Regions from separate parts of the Kitasatospora sp. NPDC097643 genome, predicted to be linked through region 2. Evidence: riboswitches for the same ligand, from Rfam matches in the RefSeq annotation. Region 2 holds a riboswitch; each other region holds the start of a gene.
What was found. A riboswitch is a leader RNA that binds a small molecule or an ion and turns the genes downstream of it on or off. The one in region 2 is predicted to bind cobalamin.
Positions count from the first base shown of each region.

Region 1: another riboswitch for cobalamin. It lies ahead of nicT (Nickel transporter NicT); the one in region 2 lies ahead of ABTY15_RS07470 (cobalamin biosynthesis protein).
Region 3: another riboswitch for cobalamin. It lies ahead of ABTY15_RS04225 (ribonucleoside-diphosphate reductase subunit alpha); the one in region 2 lies ahead of ABTY15_RS07470 (cobalamin biosynthesis protein).
Region 4: another riboswitch for cobalamin. It lies ahead of metE (5-methyltetrahydropteroyltriglutamate--homocysteine S-methyltransferase); the one in region 2 lies ahead of ABTY15_RS07470 (cobalamin biosynthesis protein).

Region 1 is NZ_JBEOSA010000055.1:45,307-49,473, reverse strand. Features, by position in the region: gene ABTY15_RS29010 (CDP-glycerol glycerophosphotransferase family protein) at 1-700, opposite strand, end outside; gene ABTY15_RS29005 (ArsR/SmtB family transcription factor) at 756-1,151, opposite strand; cobalamin riboswitch at 1,234-1,440, shown strand; gene nicT (Nickel transporter NicT) at 1,474-2,589, shown strand; gene ABTY15_RS28995 (EamA family transporter) at 2,597-3,445, opposite strand; gene ABTY15_RS28990 (helix-turn-helix domain-containing protein) at 3,620-4,167, shown strand, end outside.
Region 2 is NZ_JBEOSA010000007.1:130,676-134,842, reverse strand. Features, by position in the region: gene ABTY15_RS07480 (alpha/beta hydrolase) at 1-382, opposite strand, end outside; gene ABTY15_RS07475 (helix-turn-helix domain-containing protein) at 549-1,262, opposite strand; cobalamin riboswitch at 1,515-1,643, shown strand; gene ABTY15_RS07470 (cobalamin biosynthesis protein) at 1,759-2,748, shown strand; gene ABTY15_RS07465 (cobyric acid synthase) at 2,745-4,167, shown strand, end outside.
Region 3 is NZ_JBEOSA010000004.1:9,586-13,752, forward strand. Features, by position in the region: gene ABTY15_RS04225 (ribonucleoside-diphosphate reductase subunit alpha) at 1-1,655, opposite strand, end outside; cobalamin riboswitch at 1,846-1,975, opposite strand; gene ABTY15_RS04230 (glycosyltransferase family 39 protein) at 2,165-3,808, opposite strand; gene ABTY15_RS04235 (glycoside hydrolase family 26 protein) at 3,808-4,167, opposite strand, start outside.
Region 4 is NZ_JBEOSA010000045.1:36,601-40,767, forward strand. Features, by position in the region: gene metE (5-methyltetrahydropteroyltriglutamate--homocysteine S-methyltransferase) at 1-1,854, opposite strand, end outside; cobalamin riboswitch at 2,018-2,239, opposite strand; gene ABTY15_RS25695 (methyltransferase domain-containing protein) at 2,345-3,103, opposite strand; gene ABTY15_RS25700 (hypothetical protein) at 3,166-3,510, opposite strand; gene ABTY15_RS25705 (hypothetical protein) at 3,507-4,142, opposite strand.

The DNA.
Region 1 (4,167 bases), on a different contig from region 2:
CGTCGGCGGGGAGCCGGCGGACCAGGCGTTGCGGCAGGTCGGGGTGGCGGCCGAATAACGAGTGCTCGCTCCAGGTGGAGTTGACGACGACGAGCCGTCGGCCGTCGACGGCGCCGAGCGCGGCGCGGTAGGCGTCGCGGGAGCGGTGGCTGCGCAGCATCCGGTCGAAGCACGGGTCGCCGACCACCCGGGCGACGTCCACGGCCTCGGGGCAGGAGACCCGCAGGCGGTCCAGCTGCTCGGGGTGGGAGAGGCCGAGGACGTCCACGAACACCCGCCCGCGGTGGGTGAGTTCGTTGCGGGAGAGGCCGGCGGCGCTGACCGTGTCGCCGGTGGACTCGGTCACCAGCCGGTTGTAGCCGGCGCCGTGCGGGAGGACGACCAGGCGGGCGTCCAGGCGGTGCATGGAGGAGTGGACGGCGCAGGCGACGGCCAGGTCGAAGCGGTGCCGGACGGCGTCCTCCCAGTCCAGCACGGTGAAGCCGGGCAGTCCGCGGACGTAGTCGTCCAGGGCGCGGTCGGCGAAGGCGGAGCCGGGGTTGACGGTGAAGTACCGGGCGATGCCGTCGGGGTTCAGCAGGGTGAGGACGTCCAGGACGCGGGTGGCCGAGGTGAGGGTGCGGGCGACCGCCAGCACGCGGGCCTTGACCGGTCGGGTGTTCCAACGGTCGGCGGGCCAGGCGTGGGGGCGGGACGGCACACCATGATCGTACTCATCCGGGGTGCCGCCCCGGGGTGCGTTTCCCGAGTGTCGGTCAGCCGGCCGCCGCGGTGGGCCCGGTGACCGGCTCGTGGTGTTCGGCGGCGGTGCACTCGTCCAGCAGGGGGCGCATGGCCTCGTCCACGAGCCGGTAGCGCACCACTCGTCCGTCCTTGTCGCCGGTGACCACGCCGGCCGTGCGCAGCAGCCGCAGCGCCTGGGAGACGGCGGGGTCGCGCATGCCGGTGGCGACGGCGAGGTCGGTGACGGCGAGCGGGCCGGCCCGGTGCAGCGCGAGCAGCAGGGCCAGCCGGCCGGGGTCGGCGAGCAGGGAGAACCGCTCGGACCAGGACCGGACGTGCGCGGTGTCGCCGATGGCGGCGATGGCCTCGCAGACCCGGTGCCCGTCGATGGTGCGGTGGTCCGCGCGGTCGGCCGGTACGAGATGCATGGGGACATTCTTGCAGGCCAGGGGCTGTGATCCTGAACACCTGCGCAGGTGTGCAGCCTTGCACCGGCCTGCTCCGCACCCCTACGGTGTTGCCCGCCGTGGTGCTCGGGAAGACCGGTGACGGACCCTCAGGGGTCCCAGTCCGGAGCGGCCCTCGCCACTGTGACCGGGGCCATCGGCAGCGATGGAGTCCGTCCGTACCCACGACGCCACTGGGCGCCTCGCGCGCCTGGGAAGGCGGGTACGGATCCCCGGGAGCCAGGAGACCGGCCACGGCATCTCACGACCGTCTTTCCACGAGGTGCTGGAGCGTGATCCCGAGATGACCCTGCCCGAAACCGCGGCCCCCACGGCCGCGGCGACGTCGTCCGTCCTGCCGTCCTTCCGCTGGAAGCGCGAGGACACCCTCCGCACGGCCGGGTTGATGGGGGTGATCCTGGCCATGCACGTGGTGGCCTTCGGGACGCTCATCTTCCTGGTCGCGCCCCGGAACTACGCGGTGGGTACCCAGGTCTTCGGGGTGGGCCTGGGTATCACCGCGTACACCCTCGGTATGCGGCACGCCTTCGACGCCGACCACATCGCGGTGATCGACAACACCACCCGCAAGCTGATGGCGGACGGCAAGCGGCCGGTCTCGGTGGGCTTCTGGTTCGCCCTCGGACACTCCTCGATGGTGGTCATCATGGCCGCCCTGGTGGCGGGCGGCGCTCAGCTGGCCGACACCCTGATGGACGACGAGTCGACCACGCACAAGTGGCTCGGCATGATCGGCACCAGCACCTCCGGCGTCTTCCTCTACCTGATCGGCGCGCTCAACCTGGCCGCGCTGCTGGGCATCCTGAAGGTGTTCCGGGCGATGCGGGCCGGGCAGTACGACGAGGCGGAGCTGGAGCAGCACCTCGACTCGCGCGGCTTCATGGCCCGGGTGCTGAACCGGGCGACGAAGTCGATCACCCGGCCGGGGCAGATGTTCCCGGTGGGCATGGTGCTCGGCCTGGGCTTCGACACCGCGACCGAGGTCACCCTGATGGTGATGGCCGGTTCGGGCGCGGCCTCCGGGCTGCCCTGGTACGCGATCGCCTGCCTGCCGCTGCTGTTCGCGGCCGGGATGAGCCTGTTCGACACGCTGGACGGGACGTTCATGAACTTCGCCTACCAGTGGGCGTTCTCCAACCCGGTGCGGAAGGTCTACTACAACCTGACCATCACCGGGCTGTCGATCGCGGTGGCGTTCATCATCGGCACCATCGAGCTGGTCACCGTGCTGCACGAAAAGCTCGGTCTGAGCGACCCGGTCAGCGGCTGGATCGCGGACATCTCGCTGGACAACGTCGGCTACGCGATCGCCGGGCTGTTCGTGGTGGTCTGGGCGGTGGCGATCGGCTACTGGAAGCTGGCCGGGGTCGAGAAGCGCTGGGCGCCGGCCGAGCAGTGACCGTCGGTCAGGAGGCGGCGAGCAGCAGTGTCCCCGCCACGGCGAGCCCGGCGCCGACCACCTGGACCGGGCGCAACCGCTCCTTGAGCACCCCGCGCGCCATCAGTGCGGTGACCACGGGGTAGAGCGAGGCGAGCACGGCGGCGGCGGCCGCCGAGCCGCCGTTCGAGGCCAGCGCGTAGACGCCGTTGGCGGCGACGTCGGCCAGGCCGACCGCGGTGAGGGCGGGCAGCCCGGCCCGCAGCCGGGGCAGCAGGCCGGCGGGCCGCGCGCCGCGCAGCGTGACCAGCAGCGTGGTGCCGCCGACGGCGACGTTGCAGAGCCGCTGGACGCAGAGCGCGAGCAGCAGCCCGCCGGTGGTGGCGTGGGCGATCAGCGCCATGCACGAGCCGAAGCCGAAGGCGGCGCCCAGGGTGAGCAGCAGCGCCTTGCGGGCGGCCGTCGGACCGCCGCGCTCGGGCCCGGCGGCCAGCACCACACCGGCCAGGGCCACCGCGATCCCGGCGAGCTGGGGCAGGCCGGGCCGGTCGCCGAGCGCGAGCCCGACGCCGACCGGCACCGCGATGCCGACGGTGGTCAGCGGGGAGACCACGCCCATCGGCCCGAGTGCCAGCGCCCGGTAGAAGGCGAGGATGGCGAACGGGCCGATCACCCCGGCGGCGACGGCGTACCAGAGGGCGGGGGAGGCGTCGGTCCAGCTGCCGGTGGCGAGCACGGCGAGCAGCAGGACGGCGGCCGCCATCAGTTGGGAGACGACCACCACGGTGAGCGCGGGCAGCCGCCGGGCGAGCACGCCGCCGCCGAAGTCGGCCACGCCCCAGAGCAGGCTGGCACTGAGGGCGAGGACGGCGGTCACCGGAGCGCGCCGGCAGGGCAGGGGGGAAGTGAGGACAGCACAATGCACTCCGCAGTACAGTCGGGTGGACTTTGTTGCCGGGATGGCAGCGTAGTGCACTGAACTGAACTTATCGAACAAGATTTTGCACTTTGCCGTGACCATTTCGCACCGAGGACTTCAAGGACTGCCCGCGTGCCGGACCCCGATCTCGTCTCCCAGGCCCTCGCCCGGAACCTCCGGAGGCTGCGCGCCGAGCGCGGCCACACCCTGGACGCCCTCGCCGCCCGCTCCGGCGTCAGCCGCGGCATGATCGTCCAGATCGAGCAGGACCGCACCAACCCCAGCGTGGCCACCGTCGTCCGGCTGGCCGACGCGCTCGGCGTCTCGATCGCGCGGCTGCTCGACTACGAGGAGGGGCCGGGGGTGCGGATCGTGCCCGAGGAGCAGGCCGTCCCGCTGTGGACCGGGCCGTCCGGCGGCACCGGCACCCTGCTCAACGGGGTCGAGGCGCCCGGGCCGCTGGAGCTGTGGGCCTGGCGGATGGAGCCCGGCGAAGGGTACTCCGCGGAGGCGCACCCGGTGGGGACGATGGAGATCATCCGGGTCGAGCAGGGGGAGCTGACCCTGGTGCACGGCGAACGCGAGCACGTGGTGCCGGCCGGCAACACCGTCTCCTTCGACGCCGCGCACCCGCACGCCTACCGCAACGCGGGCGGCGCGGTGCTGCGGCTGACCATGGT
Region 2 (4,167 bases):
CGGTGGGGTCGCCGAGGTGGACCCAGGGGGTGAAGCGGACCTCGGTGCCGGCGGCGAGGGTGCCCCGGTCGGCGCGGACGAGGCGGCGGGTGACGCCCTGCTCGTCGCTGTGCAGGATGTCCTCGACGACGGCGTGGCCGCCACCCTCCCATTCGACGGCCCAGCGGCCGGGGCGCAGGCTGGCCGCGCGCGGGGTGAAGGTGAGCCGCCCGGCACCCAGGCTCTGGATCAGGACGGGTCCGGATCCGGTTCCGGTTCCGGACTCCTTGACGGCGGTCCCCGGGTGGACGATCCGTTCGGAGGCCCGGCGGCCGATGACCAGGATGGCGGCTCCGGCGCCGACGGCGGCGGCCGCCACGACGGCCGCGGTTCCCCAACGCATATCGCTTCCCCGCTCTGTTCGGCGGCCCCGCTCTGGTGGTGGCGGACCGGACGGCGTTCGATCACCAGTTCACCGGCGGGCCGGGCGGCGGGCCACCGGGCTGGGCCGTCCGGGTCACGACGGGGGAACGACCGGACCACGACCAGGGGGACGACCGGACCGCGACTCAGACCGGGATGTCGGTCTGGGCCCGGCCGAGGAGTTCCCAGAACCGTTCGGCGAGCGACTGCTCCCGTGCCGGTTCGGGCCGGGCGGCGGGCGCCGGGGAGCCCCAGCCGCCGGCGCCCCAGTGGGAGGAGACCTGGTTCTCCTGCTGGAGCACCGTCAGGACGGCGGCGAGGTCGTCCTGGTGCACCGGCACGATCCGGGCGACGGCCCGGAGCTGGGCCTGCCAGCGGCCGTCGACGCACTGGCGCAGCCGCTGGTCGAGGGCCTCGCGACGGCCCGTCACCTCGACGAGCTCGCTCAGCCGCAGACCGAGCACCTGGGCGAGGGCGTGGGTCTGGTCCTCGTCGCCGTCCCACTTCCCGGTGAGTTCGGCCTGCTGGTAGGTGGCCAGGCCGACGCCGATGCGACGGGCGGCAGCCTCCTGGCCGAGTTCGCGGGCGACCCGGTGGTCGCGCAGCCGGGCCGGGCGGACGCCCATGAGCTGGGCGGCCGGGCACCAGAGCGCCCGGGCGAGGGCGATGAACTCCTCCTCGGTGGGGCGCAGCTCGCCGCTCTCCCAGGCGAGGACGTGGTGGGGCAGCAGCCGGACGCCGTGGGCGGCCATGCCCTCGGCGACCTGCTCGGGGGTCAGGCCGAGGCCGGCCCGGTGGGCGCGGGCGGCCGCGGGCGAGAACGGCACCGGCGGCAGGGCGGGGGGCTGTCTGCGTCGCATGGGAACGAACGGTAGGTGCCGGTGGACGGGGGCCCCAGCCGCCGAACACACGAAGCGGCCCTGGAGGTTCCTCCGGACGGCTGGACGATCGCACAGGGTGTCATGCCCCTGCGGGCGCAGGGATCGGAGGTAGTGACGGGGCGGATCCGGCCCGCCGGCGGGCGCCCATCGTGTGACCAACCCCTCCGTGACCTCGGTTGACTCCCGGTTCGGGCGCGTGATGGGATCCTGGGGCCAAACGGAGGCATGCAGAGGAAGCCGGTGCGAGTCCGGCGCGGTCCCGCCACTGTCACCGGGGAGCACGTTCGGACGATGCCACGGCGGGCCGTCAGATGCCGCTGGAAGGCCCGGGGGTGCGTCGGACCCGGAAGCCAGGAGACTCTCGCCCCCGCTACGTCGAGCCAGGGCGCGGACCCTGAGTGAGGACACGCACGCGATGCAGGCTGCCCGGACCGGGCCCGCTACTCGACGCCCGAGCCGCTGGGCCGCGCGCTCGTTGACCGCAGCACGCCCGCTGACCGCCGCACGCCCGCTGGTCGGCGCCGCCGCGTTCGCGCTGGGCGCCGTCGCGGGGGCGCTCGCCGACGCCCGCTTCGCCGATCCCCGCCGCGGCCACCCGGTGGCCGTCTTCGGCAGCGCCGCGGGCAGGCTGGAACGACGGATCTGGCGGGACGACCGGGCGACCGGCGCCGCGTACACGGCGCTGTGCGTGGGCGCGGTCGCGGCCGGGGCCGTCGCCCTGGAGCGGACGGTGGGCCGGCGCCCGCTGGGCCGGGCCGCGCTGGCGGCCGCCGCGACCTGGACGGTGCTCGGCGGCACCTCGCTGACCCGGGAGGCCCGCACCATCGGCCGTTCCCTCGCCGCGGGCGACCTCGCGGCCGCGCGCGAGCGGCTGCCGCACCTGTGCGGACGGGACCCGAGCGCGCTGGACGAGCAGCAGATCGCCCGCGCCGTCGTCGAGTCGGTGGCCGAGAACACCGCCGACGCCGTGGTGAACGCGCTGACCTGGGGCGCCCTGGCGGGCACGCCCGGGCTGCTGGCGTTCCGCGCCGTGAACACCCTGGACGCGATGGTCGGCCACCGCTCACCGCGCTACGCCCGGTTCGGCTGGGCCTCGGCCCGGCTGGACGACGTGGCGGGCTGGCCGGGCGCCCGGCTGACCGCGCTGCTGACGGTGGCCGCCGCGCCCGAGCCGCGGACGGCCTGGCGGGTCTGGCGGCGGGACGGCTCGGCGCACCCCAGCCCGAACGCGGGCCAGGCGGAGTCGGCCTTCGCCGGCGCGGTCGGGGTCCGGCTGGGCGGGACGTTGAATTACGGGGAGCGGGTCGAGCACCGGCCCGTCCTGGGCGCGGAGCTGCGGCCGGTGACGGTGGACGACATCGAGCGGGCCTGCACGCTCTCCCGGCGGGTGGGTGCGCTGGCGCTGGGTACGACGGTCGCGGGGCACCTGGCGATCCGGGCGTTGATGAGGAGGGGCAAGGCGTGACGAATGCGCTGCTGGTCGCCGGGACGACCTCGGACGCGGGCAAGAGCGTGGTCACCGCGGGCATCTGCCGCTGGCTGGCGCGGCAGGGGGTGAGCGTCGCGCCGTTCAAGGCGCAGAACATGTCGCTGAACTCCTTCGTCACCGCCGACGGCGCCGAGATCGGCCGGGCCCAGGCGATGCAGGCGCAGGCCGCCCGGGTGGAGCCGGAGGCGGCGATGAACCCGGTGCTGCTCAAGCCGGGCGCGGACGGCCGCAGCCAGGTGGTGCTGCTGGGCCGGCCGGTCGCCGAGGTCGGCGCGCTGGACTACCGCGAGCGCAAGCCCGTCCTGCTGGAGCGGGCGCTGGAGTGCCTGGCGGACCTGCGCCGCCGGTTCGACGTGGTGGTCTGCGAGGGCGCCGGCTCGCCCGCCGAGATCAACCTGCGGGACCGGGACATCGCCAACATGGGCCTGGCCACCGCGGCCGGCCTGCCGGTGGTGGTGGTCGGCGACATCGACCGGGGCGGCGTGTTCGCGGCGATGTACGGGACGCTGGCGCTGCTGTCGGCGGAGGACCAGCGGCACGTGGCGGGCTGGTTCGTCAACAAGTTCCGAGGCGACGCGCGGCTGCTGGCGCCCGGGCTGGACATGCTGCACGACCTGACCGGCCGTCCGGTGCTCGGCACCCTGCCGATGCTGCCGGGGCTGTGGCTGGACGCCGAGGACTCGCTGGACCTGACCACCGTGGTGGACCGTGCCGAGGGGCGCGGGCCGCTCGGGGCGGACGTGCTCCGGGTGGCCGTGGTGCGCTTCCCCCGGCTGTCCAACTTCACCGACGTGGACGCGCTGGCGCAGGAGCCGGGCGTGCTGGTGCGCTGGGCCACCCGGCCGGAGGAGCTGGCCGACGCCGACCTGGTGGTACTGCCCGGCACCCGGGCCACCGTGGCGGACCTCGCCTGGCTGCGCGAGCGCGGGCTGGAGCCGGCGCTGAAGGCGCGGGCGGCGGCCGGGCTGCCGATCCTCGGGGTCTGCGGCGGCTACCAGATGCTGGCGCGCGGGATCGTCGACGAGGTGGAGTCGAAGGCGGGTGAGGTCTCCGCGCTCGGACTGCTGCCGACGCACGTCCGCTTCGGCGCCGAGAAGGTGCTCGGGCGGCCGGTCGGCGAGGCCTTCGGGCAGCGGGTGGTGGGGTACGAGATCCATCACGGGGTCGTCGCCGTGGAGGGCGGGGAGCCGTTCCTGGACGGCTGCCGGGTCGGCTCGGTCTGGGGCACGACCTGGCACGGCGCGCTGGAGAACGACGGGTTCCGCCGTGAACTCCTGCGCGAGGTCGCCGGGTTGGCCGGCCGGGCGTTCGTCCCGGCGCCGGACACCTCGTTCGCCGAGGCCCGCGAGGCCCGCCTGGACCGGCTCGGCGACCTGATCGAGGAACACGCGGACA
Region 3 (4,167 bases), on a different contig from region 2:
TCGTACGCGGTGAGCATGATGCGCTCGGCGATGAGGGTGGAGAGAGCCTTCGCCTCGGCGGAGTCGAAGTCGATCCGCAGCTTGAAGAAGACGTCCTGGAGGCCCATCACGCCGAGGCCCACCGGCCGCCAGCGCGAGTTGGAGGTGCCCGCCTCAACCGTCGGGTAGAAGTTGATGTCCACCACGCGGTCGAGGAAGGTCACGGCGGTCCGCACGGTGGCGTCCAGCCGCTCCCAGTCCATCGCGCCGAGCAGGTCCGCAGCCGAAGCCCCGTCAGCCACGTGCGCACCGAGGTTGACCGACCCCAGGTTGCAGACGGCGGTCTCGGAGTCGTCGGTGACCTCCAGGATCTCGGTGCACAGGTTGGACGAGTGCACCGTGCGACCCGGCAGCGCGGTCTGGTTGGCGGCCCGGTTGGAGGCGTCCTTGAAGGTCATCCAGCCGTTGCCGGTCTGCGCGAGGGTGCGCATCATCCGGGCGTACAGGGTCTGCGCCGGGATGGTGCGGACGGCCTTGCCGGCCAGCTCGGCCTTGCGGTACGCCTCGTCGAAGTCGGCGCCCCACAGGTCGACCAGCTCGGGCACGTCGGCCGGGGAGAACAGCGACCAGTCGGCGTTGGCGTTGACCCGGCGCATGAACTCGTCCGGGATCCAGTGCGCCAGGTTGAGGTTGTGGGTGCGCCGCGCCTCCTCACCGGTGTTGTCGCGCAGCTCCAGGAACTCCTCGATGTCGGCGTGCCAGGTCTCCAGGTAGACGCAGGCCGCGCCCTTGCGGCGGCCGCCCTGGTTGACGGCGGCGACCGAGGAGTCGAGGGTGCGCAGGAACGGCACGATGCCGTTGGACTTGCCGTTGGTGCCGCGGATCAGGCTGCCGCGCGAGCGGATGCGCGAGTAGGACAGGCCGATGCCGCCGGCGTGCTTGGACAGCCGGGCGATCTGCGCGTACCGGTTGTAGATCGAGTCGAGGTTGTCCAGCGGCGAGTCGAGCAGGTAGCAGCTGGACATCTGCGGGTGCCGGGTGCCGGAGTTGAACAGGGTCGGCGAGGAGGTCAGGTACTCCAGCCGGCTCATCAGGCGGTACAGCTCGGCGACCTCGGCCACGGACTGCTCGGTGTCGCCGACTGCCAGGCCACAGGCGACGCGGAGCAGGAAGTGCTGCGGGGTCTCGACGACCTTGCGGGTGATCGGGTGGCGCAGCAGGTAGCGGGACTGCACGGTGCGCAGGCCGAAGTACTCGAAGCGGTCGTCGCCCTGCGGGTCGATCAGCGCGTCGAGGGCGGCGGCGTGCTTGGCGACGAAGGCGGCGGTGGTGTCGCCGATCAGGCCCTCGGCGTGGCCGACGGCGATCGAGGCGGCGAAGGACACCGCGCCCTGGCTGTTCGCCTCGTCCACGATCTCCAGGGCGAGCAGGCGGGCGGCGAGCTTCGAGTACTGGGGGTCCTCGGCGATCATCGACGCGGCGGCGTCCACGGCCAGCCCGCGCAGCTCGGCGAAGTCCGAGCCGGCGTGGCGGCCGCGCAGCGCGGCGGCGGCGACATGGCCGGGGTCCACCTGGGGGAGATCGACGCTGCGGTCGGTGAGCAGCCGCAGCAGCGCGCCGCCGGGGTCGGAGACCGTCGGGTCGGCGGGGGCGGTACCGGAACCCTGGGTGGGCAGGGTGGCTGAGGCAGCGGTGGTCAAGGCGCTCTCTCCTGGCGGCGATCGGCGGCGGTGATCGGGGCACCGGACCGTTCGGGGCAGGGGAGCATGGCGCGAACGCGGAGCGCGTCGCGCGACGGTGGCATCCCCGGCCCGCCCGCGAGGCCCGGAAGGTACTGCTCGTGCTGGCGCGGCCTCTGCGGGAGGGCCGGGTGGCACGCCGTCGGCAGGTACTCGGACTCGCGGGCTCGGCCTGGTGGGCCGCCCGCACACCGCTGCGGGGCAGTCCCGGACTCCCACCGGGTTCCCCTGCGTCGACAGCAGGAGTGAGCATACATGTAGTGGCGAGGGACTGCGGCGGCACCATATGTAGTGGCTGCCGTGTCGAGTGCCGAGGCCGGTCCGGCGGGCTGTCAGGCCTTCAGACCGGCCCGGTCAGCCCTTCAGGCGGGCCTGGGTCGGCCCTTCAGGCGGGCCTGGGCCAGCCCTTCAGGCAGGCCCGGGCCGGCCCTTCGGACCGGCCCCGGTCAGTACTTCAGGTAGACCCGGTAGGTGCTGGAGTCGCCCGTCGGGGAGGTGAACTGGGCGATCAGCCGGTAGTGCCCGGCGGTGGCCAGCGCGGCCGTCAGAGCCCGGTCCGTGGCGCTCGGCGCGGTGCTGTCGAGGACGACCATGGCGTACTGGCCGTCCCGGATCGCGGCCGCGCTGCCCTCGTCGCCGTGGTGCTGGACCCCGGCGGCGTCCCGGTAGTCGGTGCCGTGCCGCGCCGGGACCCACTGCCCGGGCGCGCCGACGGCGACCAGGTAGTAGTCGGCGAGCCCGTCGACCTCGGTGAGGTAGCGGCCCTGCGGGGTGGAGTGCAGCCGCAGCACCGCGAGCAGCCGGCCGGAGTCGGGGCCGCTCTGGTAGCGCAGGGAGGACTGTTCGAGGCCGAGCGCGAGCAGCGCGACCCAGACCAGGATGCCCAGCTGGGGGTGGCGGAAGTGCGCGCCGACCAGCCGGGTCAGCCCCATCCCGGCGACCGGGGTGGCGAGCAGCAGCCCGTACCCGAGGTGCCGGAACATCGTCTGGGAGGTGCCGAGCCCCAGGTGGACGGCCGGGACGAGCAGCGCGGTGGCGGTCAGGGCCAGGCCCAGCAGTGCGCGCTGGGCCCGGGTGGCGGTGAGGCCGCCGTTCTCGGGCGACTCGTTCAGCTGCTCGCGCCGGACGTAGGCGATCGCGCCGGCCACCGCGAGGACGGTGAACAGGCCGCCCCACTGGGCGACGTACAGCAGGGTCTCGCCGAACGGGCGGGCGGCGTGGCCGAGCCCGGGGGACCAGGTCAGGACGTCGTCCAGCAGGCCGAAGGGCAGCAGGGCGCCGGCCGTGGCGGCGGCCAGCAGCAGACCGCGCAGCAGGGCCGGGCCGAGCCGCCGGTGCGGCCAGGCGGTGGCCACGGCCAGCACCAGCAGGGCGGGCAGCGCGAACACGGCCGAGTAGGCGACCGCGGCGGCCAGGGCGGCGGCCGGGGCGGCGAGCAGGACCAGGGCCACCGGGCGGCGGGCGGTGAACACCACCGTCCAGGCCGCCAGGGCGACCAGGAGCACGGCGAGCGCCTCGGGGGCGGCGTAGTAGCCGACCACGACGGTGGACTGCACGACCGCGTACGCGGCGATGCCGCAGATGGCGACCCGCTCGTTGAAGAGCCGGCGGGTGAGCGAGTACAGGAGCACCGTGGTGACCAGGGCGAAGGCGAGGCTGAGCGTCCGGGCGCCGAAGACGCCGCCGGCGTTGGCGGCCGCCCCGGCCAGCGGCGGGTAGAGCCAGGGCGAGCCGGCGATCCGGTCGACCAGGTCGGTGGTCACGGTGGCGCCGTCGAGCAGGTGGGAGAGCTGCTGGCGGCCGGCCACCATCGCCACCGCCTCGTCGGGGTGCGCGGCGGCCAGCAGGCGCAGCGACAGCGCGGCCTGGACGGTCAGCACGGCGGCCAGCAGGCCGCGGGCGATCCAGCGGCGGCGGGGGCTGGGGGCCGGGTCCCAGCCGATCGCGGCGACCTCGGGGATGGTGTACGGCGCCAGCTCGACGGCCTGGTCGTCGGGCTCGGGGGCGGCGGGTACGGGCTCGTCGTCGGGGTGGACGTCGGCGGCCGCGGCGGGGGAGAAGGCGGGGGAGAACTCGGGCTCGGTGGTCATCATGGGTTCCGGATGTCGAAGCCGTAGCGGGGGTCTGCCACGCGGTGCTTGAAGGCGGCGAGGGTCTCCGGGACGGCCTCGATGCGCCAGTCCGCCCGCTTGACGATGTTGAACCAGATGAAGCCGATGACGTCGTCGTGCGCCTCCAGCCCGGAGAACAGCTGGTCGATGTCCGCGAGCTGGCGCTTGCCCTGTTCGGAGGCGGTCTCGCTGATGAAGAAGGGCTTCTTGGTGAAGGCGCGGATCTCGGCCATCGTGGGCCCGTACAGGGTGTCGAAGGTCTTCGGGCCGTAGCGGGTGAAGTAGCCGGTCATGCCGGCCCAGTCCACGTAGGTGTCGCCCGGGTAGTACGGCGCGAG
Region 4 (4,167 bases), on a different contig from region 2:
CAGGGCCGGCTCGTCCACCTGGACGACCGCGGCACCCGCGGCCTCCAGGTCGGTGACCTCGTCGCGCAGCGCGAGGGCGACCTGGCGGGCGGTGTCGGCGAGCGGCTGGTCGTCACGGACGAAGGACCAGGCGAGCATGGTGACCGGGCCGGTGAGCATGCCCTTGACCGGGCGGTCGGTCAGGCCCTGGGCGTAGCGGAACCAGTCCACCGTCATCGGGTGCGACCGGGAGATGTCCCCGGCGAGGACCGGCGGCCGCACGTACCGGGTGCCGTAGGACTGCACCCAGCCGTGCCGGGTGGCCAGGTAGCCGGTGAGCTGCTCGGCGAAGTACTGGACCATGTCGTTGCGTTCGGGCTCGCCGTGCACCAGCACGTCCAGTCCGGCCTTCTCCTGGTAGGCGATGACCTCGCGGACCTCGGCCTCCATCCGCTCGCGGTACGCCTCCGCACCGATCCGACCCGCCGTCAGATCAGCTCGGGCGATGCGCAGTTCGCCGGTCTGCGGGAAGGAGCCGATGGTGGTGGTCGGCAGCAGCGGCAGGCCGAGCCGGGCGCGCTGGGCCTCGGCCCTGACAGGGTAGGGCTGGGCCCGGCGGGCGTCGTCCGCGGTGACGGCGGCGGCGCGGGCCCGGACGGCCGGGTCGCGGGTGATCGGCGAGTGGGCTCGGGAGGCCAGGTCGGCGCGGTTCGCGGCGAGTTCGGCGGTGATCGCGCCGGTGCCCTCGCGCAGGCCGCGGGCCAGCAGTGCCGTCTCGGCGGCCTTCTGCCTGGCGAAGGCCAGCCAGCGGGCGATCTGCGGATCGATGTCGCGTTCGAGCGTGGCGTCGATCGGCACGTGCAGGAGGGAGCAGGACTGGGCGACGTCGACCCGGTCGGCGAGGCCGAGCAGGGTCGCCAGGGTGGCCAGTGACTTCTCCAGGTCATTGATCCAGACGTTGCGCCCGTCGATCACCCCGGCCACCAGCCGCTTGCCGGGCAGCCCGCCGACGGCGGCGAGGTCGTCCAGGTTGGCGGCGGCCGGGCCCGTGAAGTCCAGTGCCAGGCCCTCGACCGGGGCCTTGGCGAGCACCGGCAGGGCGTCACCGAGGCGATCGAAGTAGCTCGCGACCAGCAGCTGCGGCCGGTCGGCGAGCGCCCCGAGGTCGCGGTAGGCGCGGGCCGCGGCACCCAGTTCGGCCGGGGTGCGGTCCTGCACCAAGGCGGGTTCGTCCAACTGGACCCAGGTGGCTCCGGCGGCCTTGAGGTCGGCGAGCAACTGCGCGTAAACGGGCAGCAGCCGGTCCAGCAACGTGATCGGCTGGAAGTCCTCGTCCACACCGGGCGCCGGCTTGGCGAGCAGCAGGTAGGTGACGGGGCCGACCAGTACGGGCCGGGCGTCGTGGCCGAGCGCCAGGGCCTCCCTGAGCTCGCCGACCGCCTTGGCCGGGCTCGCCGCGAAGACCGTGTCCGGCCCCAACTCCGGGACCAGATAGTGGTAGTTGGTGTCGAACCACTTGGTCATCTCCAGCGGCGCCACCTCCTGGGTGCCGCGCGCCATGGCGAAGTACCCGTCCAGCGCGTCGGCCTCGACCGCGTCCCGGTGCCGGGCCGGGATCGCGCCGACGGCGACCGTGGTGTCCAGCACGTGGTCGTACAGCGAGAAGTCACCGGTCGGGACCTCCTCGATGCCGGAGTCGGCGAGCTGCCGCCAGTTCGCACGGCGCAGGTCGGCGGCCGTGGCCAGCAGCGCCCCGGCAGTGACCGTGCCCTTCCAGTACCCCTCGATGGCCTTCTTGAGCTCCCGGCCCCGGCCCTGGCGGGGGTAGCCGTACGCGGTGGCGAGGGTTGCCGCGGCTGCGGACTTCGTGGTCAAGGGACTCTCCTTCGCGAGTCTTTCTCCTCAAGTACCCGGGGACGGGAGGAGGGCGCGAAGGGATGACGAACCGGACGGCGGCCGCCGTGGACATGCGTGCCTGATCCGCCTGGTGTGGTCGCCGACCCGCCCTCGAGGTCACCGGATATCCGCGCGCGGATGGTCCGCGGGCGGGCAGCGGGCAGGTCTTCGGACTCGCGGGCACGCCCACCCTGTGAAGGGCGGACACCTACTGGCCGTCGCTTCCCAGGCCCGGTCGGGCCCAGTGCGTATGACGGCGGTCGTTCCCGCTCACCGCTGCGGGGCAGTCCCGGATTCCCACCGGGTTCCCTCTTGCGACGCGCCTGCCTGGCGGACAGGGCGAACCAGCTGCCCGGTCAGCTTAGGGGCAGGCAACGCGAACTGACGCGGAAACCACGAAACGCGTCCGCGTGACCCGGCCGACGGTCAGGTGCGCGTCGAGGTGTCGGGCGTGCGCGGCAGGGTCGATCTACCTGCGCGCCTCGATCAGGAAGCGGGCCGAGTGCGCGACGAACGGGCCCTGGGTGCGGATCTGCTCGTCGAGCTCGCGCAGCCGCTCCCGGTACGCGTCGACGGTGAAGCCCGGCACCATCCAGATCACCTTGCGCAGGAAGTACACCACCGCGCCGATGTCGAAGAACTCCATCCGCAGCCGCTCCGAGCGCAGGTCCACCACCTCCAGCCCGGCGGCCCGCGCGTCCGCGCTCTCGATCTCGGGGCGGCGGCCCTCGCGGGCCTCGGGCAGCGGGCCGAGGAAGTACTCCACCAGCTCGAAGACGGAGGCCGGCCCGACGTGCTGGGCGAAGTAGCTGCCGCCCGGCCGCAGCACCCGGGCGATCTCCGCCCACCAGGGCTTCACCGGGTGCCGGCTGCTGACCAGGTCAAAGGCCGCGTCGGCGAACGGCAGCGGCGGCTCGTCCGCGGCCGCCACCACGACCGCGCCCAGCGGGTGCAGCAGCCCGGTGGCGCGCGCCACGTTCGGCGGCCAGGACTCGGTGGCGGCCATCGTGCGCGGCATCCCGCCGGCCCGTACCGCCCCGGCCAGCACCTCGCCGCCGCCCGTCTGCAGGTCCAGCGCCGCCTCGACGTGCGCCAGGCGTTCGCCCAGCAGCCGCTGGTAGCCCCAGGACGGGCGCTGTTCGGTGGCGCGCCCGTCCAGCCAGGAGAAGTCCCAGCCGTCCACGGACGCCGCCTCGGCCTCGGCGATCAGTTCCTCGAAGGTGCGCATGCCCGCATCATGGTGCCGTCGCGCCCGCCCGGCCACCCGTTTTTCTCCCCGGAGCGGCCGCCTCAACCGCCTCCGTACCGCAGCACCGTTCCCACGACCACGGCCAGACTGCCCGCCGCGATCAGGCCGCTCGCCGGCTCCGTGCCTGCGCCGTCCGCCTCGAAGGCCACCAGCACACCCGGCGGCTCGCCGCACTGCCGCTCGACCAGCCTTCGCTCCTGCGGCGTCGGCGCGCGGAACACCGGATCCTGGAAGGCCGCCGGGCAGCGGACGTACAGCGGGTCGGCGAACACCAGCTCCAGGCCGTGGTGGTACGCCAGGTCGTAACCGGCGGCCAGCCTCAGCTCGCCCGGGCACCACGACCAGACGTCCCAGTCCCACCAGGAGCCCTGGGGCAGGTCGATCACACCGGCCACCCGGCCCGGCTGGGCGGTGCCTCCGCGATGCGCGGATGGCGGACGGCCTCCAGCTCGCCGTCGGCCAGCAGGTCCGCGATCAGCGCCTCCGAGCCGAACACCTCGGTGGCGCTCAGGTCCCAGTCGGAGAGGACGAACCAGGAACGGTCCAGCGGCCACCAGTGGGCGGGGAACGCCAGACCGGTCGAGCGGGCCGGTCCCCGGCAGGCGTCGTGGTGCGCCACCGCCTCCGCCAGCCGGCCCCGGTGCGCCGGGACCGGATCCCCCAGGTCCTCGATCGCCGCCTGCGCCCAGTAGCACTCCGTCGCCGGGCCCTCGGCGCTGTGCCGGGCCAGGATCTGCACCAGCCGCTCCAGGCACGCCCGGTCGGGCTCGCCGCTGTCCGGGTAGTCGACGCCGTCCGGCCGCACCCCGGGGCCGAACACCCGCGTCGACAGGGTGGACGGCCAGTCCGCGAGCCGTCGGCCGGACTCCGCCAGCACATCGGCCCAGCGCACCCGCTCCCCGCCCACGTACATCGAGTGCAACACCCAGCAGTGGTCCGCGAAGCCGTCCTCCGGCCCGCCCGGCTCGTACCCCAGCACGGCGTCGCCCGCCTCCAGCAGCGGCCGCATCCCGCCCAACGGATCATCCTCCCGCAACCGCTCC